2 regions of the Burkholderia lata genome follow, and region 1 is predicted to be linked to the other one. Evidence: riboswitches for the same ligand, from Rfam matches in the RefSeq annotation. Region 1 holds a riboswitch; the other holds the start of a gene.
The links. A riboswitch is a leader RNA that binds a small molecule or an ion and turns the genes downstream of it on or off. The one in region 1 is predicted to bind manganese.

Region 2: it holds a riboswitch for manganese, as region 1 does, so the genes downstream of both, BCEP18194_RS10750 (TMEM165/GDT1 family protein) here and BCEP18194_RS36560 (sodium:calcium antiporter) in region 1, are expected to answer to the same signal.

Annotation. Positions count from the first base shown of each region.
Region 1 is NC_007511.1:3,136,325-3,143,899, reverse strand. Features, by position in the region: gene BCEP18194_RS36590 (MFS transporter) at 1-815, opposite strand, end outside; gene BCEP18194_RS36585 (XAC2610-related protein) at 998-1,861, opposite strand; gene BCEP18194_RS36580 (YbhB/YbcL family Raf kinase inhibitor-like protein) at 2,085-2,633, shown strand; gene BCEP18194_RS36575 (hypothetical protein) at 2,630-2,998, opposite strand; gene BCEP18194_RS36570 (winged helix-turn-helix transcriptional regulator) at 3,030-3,422, opposite strand; gene BCEP18194_RS36565 (glutathione S-transferase C-terminal domain-containing protein) at 3,559-4,197, shown strand; gene BCEP18194_RS36560 (sodium:calcium antiporter) at 4,203-5,213, opposite strand; yybP-ykoY riboswitch at 5,298-5,462, opposite strand; gene BCEP18194_RS36555 (heavy metal sensor histidine kinase) at 5,619-7,037, opposite strand; gene BCEP18194_RS36550 (heavy metal response regulator transcription factor) at 7,034-7,575, opposite strand, start outside.
Region 2 is NC_007510.1:1,056,590-1,064,164, forward strand. Features, by position in the region: gene pepN (aminopeptidase N) at 1-1,509, opposite strand, end outside; gene BCEP18194_RS10745 (DUF4136 domain-containing protein) at 1,697-2,395, shown strand; gene BCEP18194_RS10750 (TMEM165/GDT1 family protein) at 2,450-3,022, opposite strand; yybP-ykoY riboswitch at 3,117-3,238, opposite strand; gene guaD (guanine deaminase) at 3,396-4,712, opposite strand; gene BCEP18194_RS10760 (hypothetical protein) at 4,709-5,056, opposite strand; gene BCEP18194_RS10765 (adenosine deaminase) at 5,083-6,108, opposite strand; gene xdhC (xanthine dehydrogenase accessory protein XdhC) at 6,127-7,137, opposite strand.

The DNA.
Region 1 (7,575 bases):
AGCTTGCGCCGGCCGAGCACGACGCCGAGGTCGCGCCACGTCGACGGTGCACGTTCGGTGCGCGCCGCGACGCGGTCCTCGAGATCGACGAGGCCACCGCCGTCGCGGATCAGCGCGATTTCGGCCGCGTTGACGCCGCGAAACGCGCGCGGTTCGCGATACACCGCATACCAGATCGCGGCCCACGCGATGCCCGCGAGGCCGGTCGCGACGAACACCATGTGCCAGCCGAGATGCACCTGCAGCCACGCGAGCACCGGCGTGAGGAACGCGAGGCCGACGAACTGGCCCGACGTGTAGCCGCCGATCGCGCTCGCGCGTTCGCGGGTCGGGAACCAGGTCGTCACCACGCGGTTGTTGATGGGATAGGCAGGCGCTTCGAGCGCACCGACCGCGAGGCGCAGCACGATCAGCCCGACGAACGAGCCAGCGAAACCGAGCAGCAGCGTCGCGGCCGACCACAGCGCGAGCGCGCCGGCATACAGCACGCGTGGCGACACCTTGTCGACGAGCCAGCCGCCCGGGATTTGCATCAGCGCGTAGGTCCAGCCGAACGCGGAGAACACGAGGCCCGCGCGCACCGGATCGATGTTGAGTTCCTTGAACAGCGCGGGCGCGGCGATCGACAGGTTGCTGCGGTCGAGATAGTTGATCACGACGGTGACGAACAGCAACGCGAGGATCAGCAGCCGCTTGCGGCTGGGTGGCGTCGCCTGCGCGGCTGCTGCACGGGTGGCGGAATCGGATGCGGCGCCAGTGTGCGCGGACAGTTGTTCCGGCGGGTTGGCGTGAGTGCGTGACGCGGAATGGGCCACGGTTGTCTCCTGTGTTCTGTGCCCGGCCGTCGCCCGCGAGCGGGGCGGCCGAATCGAATGGCGTTGGGGCGAACGTTAGAGCCGTGGCGGGAAGCGCGTCAACATTTGGACAGGTATCCCTATTAATGGGATATGTCGCGCTCAATATGTGGGAAAGGGCGGCGATCACGTCGCCGCTTGTGTCAGTTGGCCATCGCTTCCTTCGCGCTGACCCAGCCCTGCACCACGCCGGCGTGCGGGTTGCGATACCGCACCTTCAGCCACTGGAAATCGGCGCTCGCGTCGATCAGCTCGACCGTGTCGCCCGCGACGACGTAGCGGCGCGTGGGCGCGTCGTTCATCGCATCGTGCAGCGGCAGGCGCGCCGGGCGCACCTTGAACGTGACGATGCCGCCGCCGTACGCGTCGGGGCGGCGCGATACGCGCTTGCCTTGCGCGTCGAAGGTCAGCAGCATCGACGACGGGCCGGAATCGGTGTCGAGCAGGTCGCGCAGGTCGTCGGGTATCGCTTCGCTGGACTGGTACAGGTACAGCTTGCCGCTCGCGTCGAAGCGATACGCGTCGGTGTACCAGATCGGGCCGCCGCGGCACGAGCTGTACAGCGTGCGTTCCTTCGGCTTCGCTTGCACGTTGATCAGGTCGTCGCAGTTGCCGTGCGGCATATTGCTTGCCGGCAGGTGCAGCGGCTCGAACTGCTGGCGTGCGGGGTCGTACAGGTAGATGCCATAGCTGTCGTTGACCATGCCGAGCGTCGCGTGCATGGCGAGATCGCGGTGGCCGTCGAAGTTGTAGTCGTCCGACGAGAGGTGATAGTGGCCTTCCTCGTCGGCGGCGGTGACGTCGAGCGTTTGCGTCTTGCCGCTTGGGAGGAAGCGCACGGTGATGTGCTCGCTGTCAGCACGCTCGACGCGGGCCGTGACGGTGTCGTCGACCTTGAACGTGAGCAGCGGCTTGGCCGCGTGCGCGGCGGGTGTGATCGATGCGCAGGCGGCGAGCAGCAGCATGGAGCGGTGGAGCAGCGAACGGAGTCGTGAAGGGCGCGTCATGATCGGATCAGGCATGAAAGGCGTGAATGTGGACGGAAGCGGCAGGCCACGCTCGGTTTCCGATTGCCGGCAATGTACCGGCATCCGGCTTTTTCCGCGAGCGGGGCGGGCGTGGCTGAACGTTGCCGGGTAGTCGCGATACCGGTACCTTTGCTCGCCTTGTTCGGAGCCGGCGCGATTGCAAGAATGTCCGTTCCATTCCCGCTCGCTGGTGAGATTGACGATGAAGACATTCAAGCCCGGTTTCATCCTTTGTGCAGCGATGATCGCTGCCGGTACGGTGCAGGCAGGCGATTTCTCGATCGAGAGCGCGGAGCTCGCCGGCGGGGCGTTCGATCAGGCGCAGGTATCGAACAGCTTTGGCTGCCATGGCCAGAATATTTCGCCATCCATACGATGGAGCGGCGTTCCGGAGGGAACGCAAAGCTACCTTCTGACGATGTTCGATGCCGACGCCCCGACGGGCTCCGGATTCTGGCACTGGGTCGTCGCCGACATACCGGTGTCGGCCCGTGGCATCGCGCCTGGTTCGGGAAGCGACGTTGCCAGCCTGCCGGCGGGTGCTGTTCCGATGAAGAACGACACCGGCCGCGCCGGCTATCTCGGCCCGTGTCCGCCGCAAGGCGAGCCACATCGTTACGTCATCACGCTGACCGCGCTCAAGGTGGCGAAGCTGCCGGTCGAGCCGGACGCGACGCCGGCGGTCGTCGGCTTCACCGCTCACTACCAGGCTATCGCGAAGGCGACGATGACCGTGCAATTGAGCCGCTAGCCACGCGCACTGTCGTCCTGATACCCGTTTTTGCCGACGAAGATCTCCTTCAGCGCGGCGCGCAGCGTAGCCGGATCGTACTGGCCGGGCGCGAGATGGATCACGTAGCGCGTCTGGCCGTCGAGACGCGCGGCGAGGGCGGGTTCGATCTCGACGTCGATCGTGTCGTCCGTCAGGCGCACCGACAGATCCTTGACGCGCACGGTGATCTGGTCGCGCACCATCACTTCGATCAGCGAGTCGTCCGGGAAGCGCGACAGCGCGAAGCAATAGTCCTGCTCGGCGTCGTGGCAGTAGATGTTGGCGAAGCTTTCGTCGTCGTCGAGATCGGACGTCGCCGCGCCGATGGTGGCGTGAAGTTCCATGAATGTGGGTTCCTGCGTATGGGATTAGGGGTTATCGGGTTGAATGGAGTGCCGTTTCGCTCGCGGCTGCCGCGCCCGGCGCGACGCCGGTGACGCACGACGCATCGGCATCGCGCGCCTTCAGCCACAGCCCGAATTCCCGCATGACGTCGACGATGGGCCGCAGCCGGTCGCCGTCGGCGGTCAGATCGTACTCGACCCGTACCGGCACTTCCGGATAGACGGTGCGCAATACGAGCCCGGCGTCTTCGAGTGCGCGCAGGTCGAGCGTGAGCATCCGTTGCGAGATGCCGGGCATGTCGCGCCGCAGGTCGCTGAAGCGCCGCGGCCCGTCGAGCAGATACGACACCAGCAGCAGCCGCCAGCGGCCGCCGAGCAGGCGCATCGCTTCTTCAACGGAACATCCTGTCGCACTCGTTTTCATCGTGCTGAATCCTGGTCGGTAAACTTTTTGTGACTACGGCACAAACGACTGCCGTCTTCTCAGCGTTGCGCCGATGCGAGATATTAGCGCCCGCGTCGCGGCGAATCGATACATGGACAACCCACGAAGGACACGCATGAAGCTCTATCACGCTCCCGGAAGCTGTTCCCAGGCCATCTGCATCGTGCTGCGCGAAGGCGGCATCGACGCGGAGATCATCCAGGTCGACGCGCGCAAGCACGTCATTGAAGACGGGCGCAATTACTACGATGTGACCGAACTCGGCTATGTACCGCTGCTCGAACTCGACGACGGCACGCTGCTGCGCGAAGGGCCGGTGATCGCGCAGTATCTCGCGGATCGGTGTCCGCAAGCCGAACTCGCGCCCGCATACGGCACGCTCGGCCGTTATCGGCTGATGGAGTGGCTGAACTTTCTCACGGCGGAAATCCACAAGGGTTTCATTCCGCTGCTGTACGCGGTGCAGGCGGGGAAATACGTCGACCCGGCGAGAGCGAAGCTCGACAGCCGTTTTGCGTGGATCGACCGCCAGCTCGCCGGCAACGCGTTCCTGACGGGCGACACGTTCACGGTCGCCGATGCATACCTGTTCGCGCTGACGGGCTGGGGCAAGGCCGAGTGGCTGCGGTCGGTGTACCACGCGGATATCGACCTGACCGGGTATGCGCATCTGCGTGCGTGGTACGAGCGGGTGCGGGCGCGGCCGGCGGTGCAGCAGGTGCTGCAGGCCGACTCGCGACCGAACGCATCCTGACGCGCTCAGCGCGCCAGCGTCAGGACCAGGTACCCCGCATAGCCCGCGCCGTTCGCCAGCAATGCCCAGATCGCGAGCCCGCGCGCGCGTGCATTGAAGCGCAGCCATGCCGCCGCCGCGAGCGTGATGATCACGCCGGTCAGCACTTCGGGGCGCGGCTCCCAGGGCGTGAGCATGATGCCGATCGCCGGCAGCAGCGTGCCCTGGAACACCATCGCGCCGGTGATGTTGCCGAACGCGAGCGTGTCCTTCTTGCGGCGGATCCACAGCACGCTGTTGACCTTCTCCGGCAATTCGGTTGCGATCGGCACGATGATCAGCGACAGCAGCAGCGCCGATACGCCGAGCACGTGCGACACGCCTTCCACGCCGTGAATGAAGCCCTTCGCGCCGCCGACCAGCAGCGCGACGCCGATGAGCAGTTGCAGCGCGATCGTCGCGAGGTTGGTCGGCAGGCCCAGGCGTGACAGGAACATCGTGTGCGGCGCCTCGGTGCCGTGCCCGGCATCGACGAGCTGGTTCGACGCCCGGAACGTCATCACGACATACATCACGTAGATGCCGACCAGCATCGCCGCGAGCAGCGCGCGCACGGCCCAGTTGTGATGCGGGACGAACATCGCCGCGGTGGCCAGCGAGAACGCGGCGAGGAAGTAGTTCATGTCGCGCACGAAGCCGGTGCGTTCAGGCGCGATCGTGCCGCGCAGCCCGCGCGAGCGGATCACCGCGAGCGTCATCAGGAAGGTGGTGAGCGTCGCGAGCATCAGCGGCGCGCCGAGAATCGCGCCGACGCCGATCTCCTCGTTCACGGCCTGGTTCGCGGTGCCGCCGGCGAGCGCGAGCAGCGGCACCATCGTTTCGGGCAGCGCGGTGCCGACGGCCGCGAACAGCGAACCGGTTACGCCTTCGGAAATCTTCAGGCGTTCGCCGAGATGTTCGAGCGCATTGGTGAAGACTTCGGCGGCGACGAGGATGACGATCAGCATGAACGCCAGTTCGAGGAACATGAAAGTCATGCGGCACCTCCGCAGGCATGCGCGCGGACGGCGGCGAAACGCGGGGAGAGGGCGGTGGGGAACATGGGGACTCCGTGGTCGGACGCTGACGAACCATGGCGCATCCGACGACGTCCGACCAGGAACGACGCGATGCGCCCATGGTCTCGCCAAGCCGATCAGGCTGAACGCGCCACGGCCGCAGGCCGAGTGTGTTGACGCGTTCGCTTTCCAGGGACGGAAAGCAGGCTACTCCCCAAAGACGAAGGGCAGTCTAGCCGAGCGGATTGCTTTCGGCAAGCTTGCGCAGGCATACCCACTCATCGGATGGGGAAAGGGGCGTGCGTGGCGGGTACTCATGCCGGATCGGGAGGCATTCGGCACGCGTTGGCCTGGGTGTTGCGTGCGTGGCCTGAATGAGAATCGCTAACCGGCTTGCGCTGTCGTGCCGCGCGGAAAATAAAGCGCAAACGTCGTGCGCCCGTCACGGCTCGCGACCTCGACCTTGCCGCGATGCAGCTCCATGATCGACTTCACGATCGCGAGCCCGAGCCCCGCGTTGCGCGCCGCGCCGTGCCGCGACGAATCGATGCGGTAGAAGCGTTCGAAGATCTTGTCGACCTGCTCGGGTGGAATCGCGGCGCCGCGATTCGTGACTTCGACGACCGCGTAGCTGCCTTGCGCGGAAACCGCCAGCTCGATCGTCGACGCGGCTTCCGCATGTTCGAGCGCATTCGACGTGAGGTTGCTGACGGCGCGCCGGAACAGCGTCGCATCGGCGACGACCGGCGCTTCGCCATGCACGTCGATGCGCACGCCGGCTTCGTCGGCCAGTGCCTGGAAATACGACGCGAGCCGGCGCAGCTCGCTGCCCGCGTCGAGCTCGGTGGTTTTCAGGTGCTGCCGCGCATTGTCGGTGCGCGCGAGAAACAGCATGTTCTCGATCATCCGCTGCAGCCGCTCGCATTCCTCGATGTTTGAATCGATCAGCGCTTCGTATTCCTCGGTCGTGCGCGCGCGCGACAGCGTGACCTGCGACGAGCTGATCACGTTGGCGAGCGGCGTGCGCATGTCGTGCGCGAGATCGGACGAGAATTGCGACAGCCGCACGAACGCGCGTTCGAGGCGGTCGAGCATCCGGTTGACCGACGTTGCGAGCTCGCGCAGCTCGACCGGGCCGCCGCGCGCGTCGAGCCGCGCGTTCAGGTTGTGTGCCTCGATGCGCGACGTCTGCCGGCCGAGGCTCTCGACCGGGCGCAGGCCACGCGAAGCGACCGCGTAACCGAGCGCACCGACCAGCAGCGCGCCCACGGCCGCCGCGAGCCAGATGTCGACGCGATAGCTTTCGAGCAGCGACTGGCGATCGGTCGCCGTGCGCGCCAGCGCGACCTGGATCGCGTCGCCGGACGGCAGCGTGGCGCGTGCGTACACGCAACGCGACGTGCCGATGCCGGGCGGCGAACAGGTGAACGGCCCGCGGGCTTCGCCGGCCGGATGCGGCGCCGAGATCACCGATGCGAGCGTGTTGCCGGCTTCGTCGGAATGCTCGACGATCGGGCGGTGCTGCGCATCGTAGATGCCGAGATACACGCCGGGATGCGACAGCAGCACCTCGTGAAACACGGCAGGATCGGCACGCAGCGCGGCGATCGATCCGCTCGCGTGCGCGAGCTGCAGGAACTGGTTGAGCTTGCCGGAGATCTCGATGTCGTCGCGCCGCGTGAGTTCGGCGGACAGCGAGCGGTACAGGTACGCGCCGGTCAGCGCGAACACGAGCGCGGCGACGACGGCGAACGCGAGCGTCAGGCGCCGCAGCAGCGAATACGAGCCGGAGCTGCGCGTCACGAACGATCCTCGAGCACGTAGCCCATGCCGCGGATCGTGTGGATCAGTTTCTTCTCATAGGTGTTGTCGATCTTCGCGCGCAGGCGCTTGATCGCCGCATCGACGACGTTCGTGTCGCTGTCGAAATTCATGTCCCAGATCTGCGACGTGATGAAGGTGCGCGTCAGCACTTCGCCCTCGCGCTCGGCGAGCAGTTGCAGCAGCGCGAATTCCTGCGCGGTCAGGTCGATGCGGGTGTCGGCACGCCGCACGCGGCGGCGGATCAGGTCGACTTCGAGATCGGCGACATGCAGGATGTCGCGTACGTTGCGCGGCGCGCGCCGCAGCAGCGAGCGGATGCGCGCGAGGAACTCGGCATACGCGAACGGCTTGAGCAGATAGTCGTCGGCACCCAGCTCGAGCCCGGCGACCTTGTCCTCGATCGCCTCGCGCGCCGTGAGCAGCAGCACGGGCGTCTGCTTCTGCGCGCGTAGCCGCTTGAGCACCTCGAAGCCATCCATTTCCGGCAGCATCACGTCGAGCACGACGAGATCGAAAT
Region 2 (7,575 bases), on a different replicon from region 1:
GCCGATCGCGAACGGGATCAGCAGCGGCCCTTGCTGCGTTTCACGTGCGGCCGGCGACCCGTCGCCGTAGCCCTGCGCGAGCGTGACCGTATAGCGGCGCGCGGCCGCGTCGTACGCGGTGCGCACCGACACGCGCGGCGTGCCCGCCTGGCTGTACCAGCGTTCGAACTGCGCGAGGTCGCGCCCGTTCGCGTCGGCCATCGCGTGACGGAAGTCGTCGCAGGTCACCGCATGGCCGTCATGGCGCTTGAAGTACAGGTCCATCCCCTTGCGGAAGCCGTCGCGGCCGAACAGCGTCTGGTACATCCGCACGACTTCCGAGCCTTTCTCGTAGACGGTCATCGTGTAGAAGTTGTTGATCTCGACGTAGCTTTCCGGGCGTACCGGGTGCGCCATCGGGCCCGCGTCCTCGGCGAACTGCAGCTGGCGCAGCACGCGCACGTCCTCGATGCGCTTGACCGCGCGGGCCGCCGATTCGATGTCGTCGCCCGCAGCCATGTCGGCCGAGAATTCCTGGTCGCGGAACACCGTCAGGCCTTCCTTCAGGCTCAGCTGGAACCAGTCGCGGCAGGTCACGCGGTTGCCGGTCCAGTTGTGGAAGTACTCGTGGCCGACCACCGATTCGATGTTCGCGAAGTCGGTATCGGTCGCGGTCTCGGGGTTCGCCAGCACGTACTTCGTGTTGAAGATGTTGAGCCCCTTGTTCTCCATCGCGCCCATGTTGAAGTCGCCGACCGCGACGATCATGAAGCGGTCGAGATCGAGCTCGAGGCCGAAGCGCTTCTCGTCCCAGCGGATCGAGTGGATCAGCGAATCCATCGCATGACGCGTCTTGTCGAGGTCGGCCGGCTCGACCCACACCTGCAGCAGCTTTTCCTTGCCGGAGCCGGTCGTGATCTTTTCCTCGATCGCGACGAGCTTGCCCGCGACCAGCGCGAACAGGTAGCTCGGCTTGCGGAACGGGTCTTCCCACTTCGCGAAGTGGCGGCCGTCGGGCAGGTCGCCGGAGTCGACGAGGTTGCCGTTCGACAGCAGCACCGGGTACGCGGCCTTGTCGGCGCGCAGCGTCACCGTGTACGACGCCATCACGTCGGGGCGATCGAGGAAGTAGGTGATGCGGCGGAAACCTTCGGCTTCGCACTGCGTGAAGAAGTTGCCGCTCGACACATAGAGGCCGGACAGCGTCGTATTCTGGTCGGGTGCGCATGCGCTTTCGAGCGTCAGCTCGAACGCGTCGGGGACGTTCTCGACGGTCAGCCCGTGTTCGTGTGCACGCACGGCGCCATGCGGCGCGCCGTCCAGGTGTGCGCCGAGGAATTCGAGCGCTTCGCCCATCAGCTCCAGGTGCGGCGCGGGCGCGGCGTCCGGATTGCGGCGCACGCGCATCGTGTTCCTGACGATCGTACGGGCCGGCGCGAGATCGAATTCGAGCGCGACGGAATCGATGAGGAAGGCCGGCGGCGTGTAGTCGGCGCGGCGGATCACGGTGGAAGAGGCGTTGTCGGACATGGTCGTCGAGATCGGTGGAGTGGGGGACGGGCCCGTGGCACGGGCCGGGCGAACCGGGCCATTGTACAAAGGCTGACGGCCGCGTGCCGGGCGAACTTTTTACCGGTTCCGGGAGTCCGCGTATTATCGGCATCCCGTTACGGTTCGCGCGGTGCGACGAACGGGTGACGGATCGAAGAGGATCAACATGAAACGCGAATGGATTCAACGCGGTGCGGGCTGGGCGGCGGTGCTGTGCGTGGCACTGCTGACCGGCTGCACCAGCTACGTGACGACCCAGGTCACGGCCTTTTCCGACTGGAGCGGCAGCGACGCGACACGCACCTATGCGTTCACGCGCACCGATGCGCAGAAGAACAGCATCGAGCAGTCGACCTACGAGCCGATCGTCGCGAACGAACTGTCCACGTATGCGTTCCGGCAGGTGCCGCAGGCGCAGGCGCGGTACCTCGTCGGGCTGACCTATGCGGTCGGCAGCGATCTCGTGACGGTGCCGCAGCCGGTCTATTACGATCCGTGGTTTGCGCCCGGGCCGTACTGGCGGCGCGGGCCGTGGGGCCCGTGGGGGCCCTGGGGGCCGATGCCGGCCGGCTACGTCGCGCAGACGTACCAGGTGTTCGACTACACGCTCGGCATCCGCATCACCGAACGCGCGACGGGCAAGGAGGTGTACAACGTGTCCGCGCGCACGACCGGTGACAACGGCACGCTGCTGTACGCGATGCCGTTCCTCGCGCGCAGCGCGCTCGCCGATTTCCCGCTGTCGAACGGTGCGGTCCGTTCGGTCCGGCTACCGGTCGACAAGCGCGGCGGCCCGGCGGCGCCGGCCGCCAACGAGCGCGCGGTGCCGGCGGCGCCCGCTTCGGGGCCCGCCGCCACGAAGTAACGCAGCGTCAGTCTCGGCGCGGCCGTCCGGCCGCGCCCGCCATTTTCCTCCCCGTCAGACCCCGATGCCCAGCAGCGCCAGCGCGCCGAGCACGACGAACAGCACGGCCGCGATGCCGTGCACGAGCTTCGTCGGCAGGCGGTGCGCGAAGCGGTCGCCCAGCAGGATCGCGGGCACGTTCGCGAGCATCATCCCGAACGTCGTGCCGGCCACGACACCGATGTAGTCCTGGAAGCGCGCGGCCAGCGCGACGGTCGCGATTTGCGTCTTGTCGCCCATTTCCGCGAGAAAGAATGCGACGAGGGTCGCACCGAACACGCCGAGCCGCGAACGGTTCGTATTGGCTTCGTCGTCGTCGAGCTTGTCCGGCACGAGGATCCACAACCCCATCGCGATGAACGAGAATGCGAGCGCCCAGCGCATGATCGACGGCGTGACGAGCACGCCGAGCCATTCGCCGAGCGCGCCGGCGAAACCGTGGTTCACGAGTGTCGCGACGAGCACGCCAAGAATGATCGGCACCGGCTTGCGATAGCGCGCGGCCAGTACGAGGGAAAGCAGTTGGGTCTTGTCGCCGATTTCAGCGAGGGCGACGGCGCCGGTGGAGATCAGGAAGGCTTGGGACACGGATGGGGTTCCACGGGCCGATGTTGTGCGTGCGAGCGACGATCCACCGCGCGCCGGGCCCTGATGCGGCGCGCTGTGAACCATCGGTCTCGCCAGGCCAACGTGGCTGCGTCCGCCATGGCCTGACGGCCAAGTCTGTTGACGGACGCCTCCGTCACGATGCGCGCCGGGAGCGCGGGACATCGAGCGGAGCGGCTACTCCCCAATGAGCGGCGAATTCTAGCACGGCGCGTCGCGCGCGGGAAAGCCGTTGGAGGGCGCTGCGCGTGGCGTCGGGGTGGGATCGGCGGACGGCAATCTCCGGCGGGACGGGAGGCCCGGCAGGCACGGTGGCGGATGCCCGCGCCTGCCGGGAAACGCGCCCGGAACGCTGTTACGCGGCCGCGCGGCGTGCCGCGCCGCGCTCGTGAACGAGTTTGCCGGCCGCATAGGTGCGGTACACCGCGCGGTCGTCGCCGAGCAGTGCGAATGCGAACAGCAGCTCCTCGAGCGAATCCGCGCGCTTCGTGCGGCGCGCGAGCAGCGGCGTGGCCTGCGGATCGAGCACGACGAAGTCGGCCTCGGTGCGCGGCGCGAGCGTGCCGACCGTATCGGTAAGGTCGAGTGCCTGCGCGGCGCCGGCCGTCGCGAGCCAGAACATCCGCGTCGCGGTCAGGTGGTGGCCCGACAGCCGCGCGACCTTGTGCGCCTCGTTCATCGTCTGCAGCATCGAGAACGACGTGCCGCCGCCGACGTCGGTCGCGAGCGTGACGGGCACGTCGTATTCACCGGCCTTGTCGAAATCGAACAGCCCGCTGCCGAGGAAGAAGTTCGAGGTCGGGCAGTGTGCGACGACCGTGCGCGTCTCGGCCATCCGGCGGCGGTCCTCGTCGTCGAGGTGGATGCAGTGGCCGTACACCGCGCGCGGGCGCAGCAGACCGTAGCGGTCGTAGATGTCGAGATAGCTGCGATGGCCGGGGAACAGCTCGGCCACCCATTTCACTTCGTCGACGTTTTCCGCGACGTGGCTCTGCACGAACACGTCCGGATGGCGGCGCGCGAGCTCGCTGCACGCCTCGAGCTGCGCTTCGGTCGACGTCGGCGCGAAGCGCGGCGTGAGCGCGTACATCTGGCGGCCCTTGCCGTGCCAGCGGTCGATCAGCTCGGCGCTGTCGTCGTAACCCGATTGCGCGGTATCGCGCAGGAATTCGGGGCAGTTGCGGTCCATCAGCACCTTGCCCGCGATCATCCGCAGGTCGCGTGCGTCGCTCGACGCGAACAGCGCATCGGCCGACTGCTTGTGCACCGTGCAGTAGACGAGCGCGCTCGTCGTGCCGCAGGCGAGCAGTTCGTCGACGAAGAAGTCGGCGACTTCGCGCGCATGCTCGGGATCGCCGAACTGGCGCTCGGTCGGGAACGTGTACTTGTCCAGCCACGGCAGCAGGCCCGGCGCCGGCGACGCGATCATGTCCGTCTGCGGATAGTGGATGTGCGTGTCGATGAAGCCGGGCACGATCAGCTTGTCGCGCAGGTCGTGGACGATCGTGTCGCGCGCGAGCGTCGCGGCGAGCTGCGCGTACGGGCCGGCCGCGACGACCTTGCCGTCGTCGACGATCAGGAGGCCGTCGGTCTCGTAGTTCGCGGCCTGGCTCGATTGCGCCGGGTCGCCGTTGAAGGTCAGCAGCTGGGAACGAAAAGCGGTTTGCGTCATGACGAATGGTCCTGCATCAAGGTAAGGCGAACAGAAGAAAACGAGCGACGCCGCACGAGGGCAAGGCGGCGCCTGGCGAGCGGGTGCGGCACACTGCGTGCGGCACGACCGGATGCGATAGCGCGGGCGAACGTGGCGGCCGAAGCCGCCAGCGAGTGGTTGCCGGCGGGCCTCGCAGCCGTTGCGCTCGCGACCGATGCGGTGGCGAGCGCAACAGCAAATCGCGACGGCAGGCACGCGCGCGCGACGACGAACAACGCCGTCGCCGTGCGCTCACGCGCGCGGTCGTCCCGGCGCAAGGCCGGGCCGGTGGTCGCGAAGCGGATGCCGTTGCCGTGTTTCATCTGTCAGCGTTCCTCGATGCCGGCCGTCACGCGGCCTGCCAGTACGCGTCGAGGCGCGCGTACAGTGCGTCGCGCTGCGCCGGTTCGATGAACGACGCCTCGAAGCCGTTGCGGATCACCGCATGGACTTCGGCATCCGTGAGTTGCAGCCCTTCGGCCGTCGCGAAGTAGTTTTCGTTGACGTAGCCGCCGAAATAAGCCGGATCGTCGGAGTTGATCGTCACCGCGACGCCGCGATCGAGCAGCGCCTTCAGCGTGTGCTTCGCCATGTCGTCGAACACGCAAAGCTTCAGGTTCGACAGCGGGCACACGGTGAGCGCCGTGCGCGTTTTCGCGAGGCGCTCGACGAGTGCCGCGTCCTCGATGCTGCGCACGCCGTGGTCGATCCGGTCGACCTTCAGCACGTCGAGCGCTTCGTAGATGTACGCGGGCGGGCCTTCCTCGCCCGCGTGCGCGACGAGCTTCAGCCCGAGCGCGCGTGCCTTCTCGAACACGCGGGCGAACTTCGTCGGCGGATGGCCCAGCTCGGACGAGTCGAGGCCCACGCCGATCAGGCGATGGCGATAGCGTTCGAACAGCGGCAGCGCGGATTCGAACGTCGCGAGCGCGTCCTCTTCGGACAGGTGGCGCAGGAAGCACAGGATCAGCTTGCTCGACAGCCCGCGTTGTTCGGCATCGGCGAGTGCACGCTCGATGCCCGCGACGACCGTGTCGATCGGCACGCCACGTTCGGTGTGCGTCTGCGGATCGAAGAACAGCTCGGTGTGGACGACGTTGTCGGCGAGTGCGCGTTCGCAGTACGCGGCCGTCATGTCGTAGAAATCCTGCTCGGTCAGCAGCACGCTCGCACCGGCGTAATAGATGTCGAGGAACGATTGCAGGTCGGTGAATGCGTACGCGGCGCGCAGCGCGTCGATCGAGTCGTACGCGAGCTTCACGCCGTTGCGCTGTGCGAGCGCAAAAATCAGTTCGGGCTCGAGCGAGCCTTCGATATGGATGTGCAGCTCCGCTTTCGGCGCGCGGGCAATCTTGTCCTTGAATGTCGGGGTCATGGCGTCGTTCTTGGTCGGTCAGTAGGTAGGGGAAGCCTGTGCGGACGCATTCGCGTTTGCCTCGACGGCCTGCAGCAATTGCGCCGCCACCGAGATCGCGATCACTTCAGGTGCCTTGTCGATGATGCCTTCGACACCGATCGGGCAGCGCATCCGCGCGACCTGGGCCGGGTCGAAGCCGATCGCTGCGAGGCGATGATCGAACTGCACGCGTTTCGCGTGCGAGCCGGTCATCCCGAAGTACGCATAGTCGCCGCGTCGCAGGATGCGCTCGGCCAGCACGAAATCGAGTGCGTGGTCGTGCGTCATCACGACGAAGTAGGACTGCGGCGGTGCGGCGTCGACCGCGTCGGCCGGGGCAGCGGCCGCTTCGATCGCGAGGTTGCCGATGCCGGCGAGCGCGTCGGCCGGCGGGAACACCGCATCGGGCCCGTCGATCCAGCGCACGTGGCACGGCAGCGTCGCCAGCACCTTCACGAGCGCGGTGCCGATGTGCCCGGCGCCGAACAGCACGACGGGGAACGCAAACGGCGCGATCGTTTCGGTCATCAGCGACACGCCGCCGGTTTCCCACAGCAGGCAGTCGGCACGCGCGGCTTCCGATTCGGGCTCGCTCAACAGCGGCGCGCCCGGCGAGGGGCCGAATGATACGCTACGCACGGTCGCGGCGCCGGCCGCGACACGCTTCGCGAGCGACATGATCCAGCCGAGATCGCCGACGTCGAGCCGCTCGAACGCGAGCACCACGGCGCCGCCGCAGCACTGGCCGAGGCTCGGGCCGAGCGCGAGCCGTTCGAGCCGGCGCGCGTGCGGCACGTGCGCGCCATCCTTCAGCAGATGCCGCGCGATCTCGATCGCCTTCCATTCCAGATGACCGCCGCCGATCGTATGGCGGGCCATGTCGCGCGTGACGAGCATCTTGGTGCCGGCTTCGCGCGGTGCGGAGCCATCGGTGTGCGCGACCGTCACGAGCACGGCCGCTTCGCCATGCGCGAGCAGTTGCTGCAGATCGCCGAGCCAGGCTTCCATCAGCACGCTCCGTTCGGGACGACGTGGCACGGCACGCGGCGCGGGCTGGCGAGCGTGACGGCAACGATGACGGACGGGAGCGGAGCGGGCCGGCCGCACGGCCGATGCGGTGCGGCGGCAGCGCGCGAACGGCGCGCGCGGACGGCACCGCCGGATGCGCGGACGCCATGAGGGTGACGGATGCGGATGGTTTGCGTTGTCATGATGAATCCAGTCGACATTGCGGATCGGGCGCGCGTTACGCAGGGGTGGTGAGACCGCCTGGCCTCGCGCACGTAGATCGCCATCCAGTCACGAAGATAGCACCGCAGGGCGACGGGAACATCGCGGGGCGGTGATCCGGGCTATCAGGAGGCGATCATGTCGATCATAGGCCCGCCGCGCGGGATCAGGGTGCCGATGCGTGATCATCGGGCCGAAACGCAGGCGTGGCGGGGC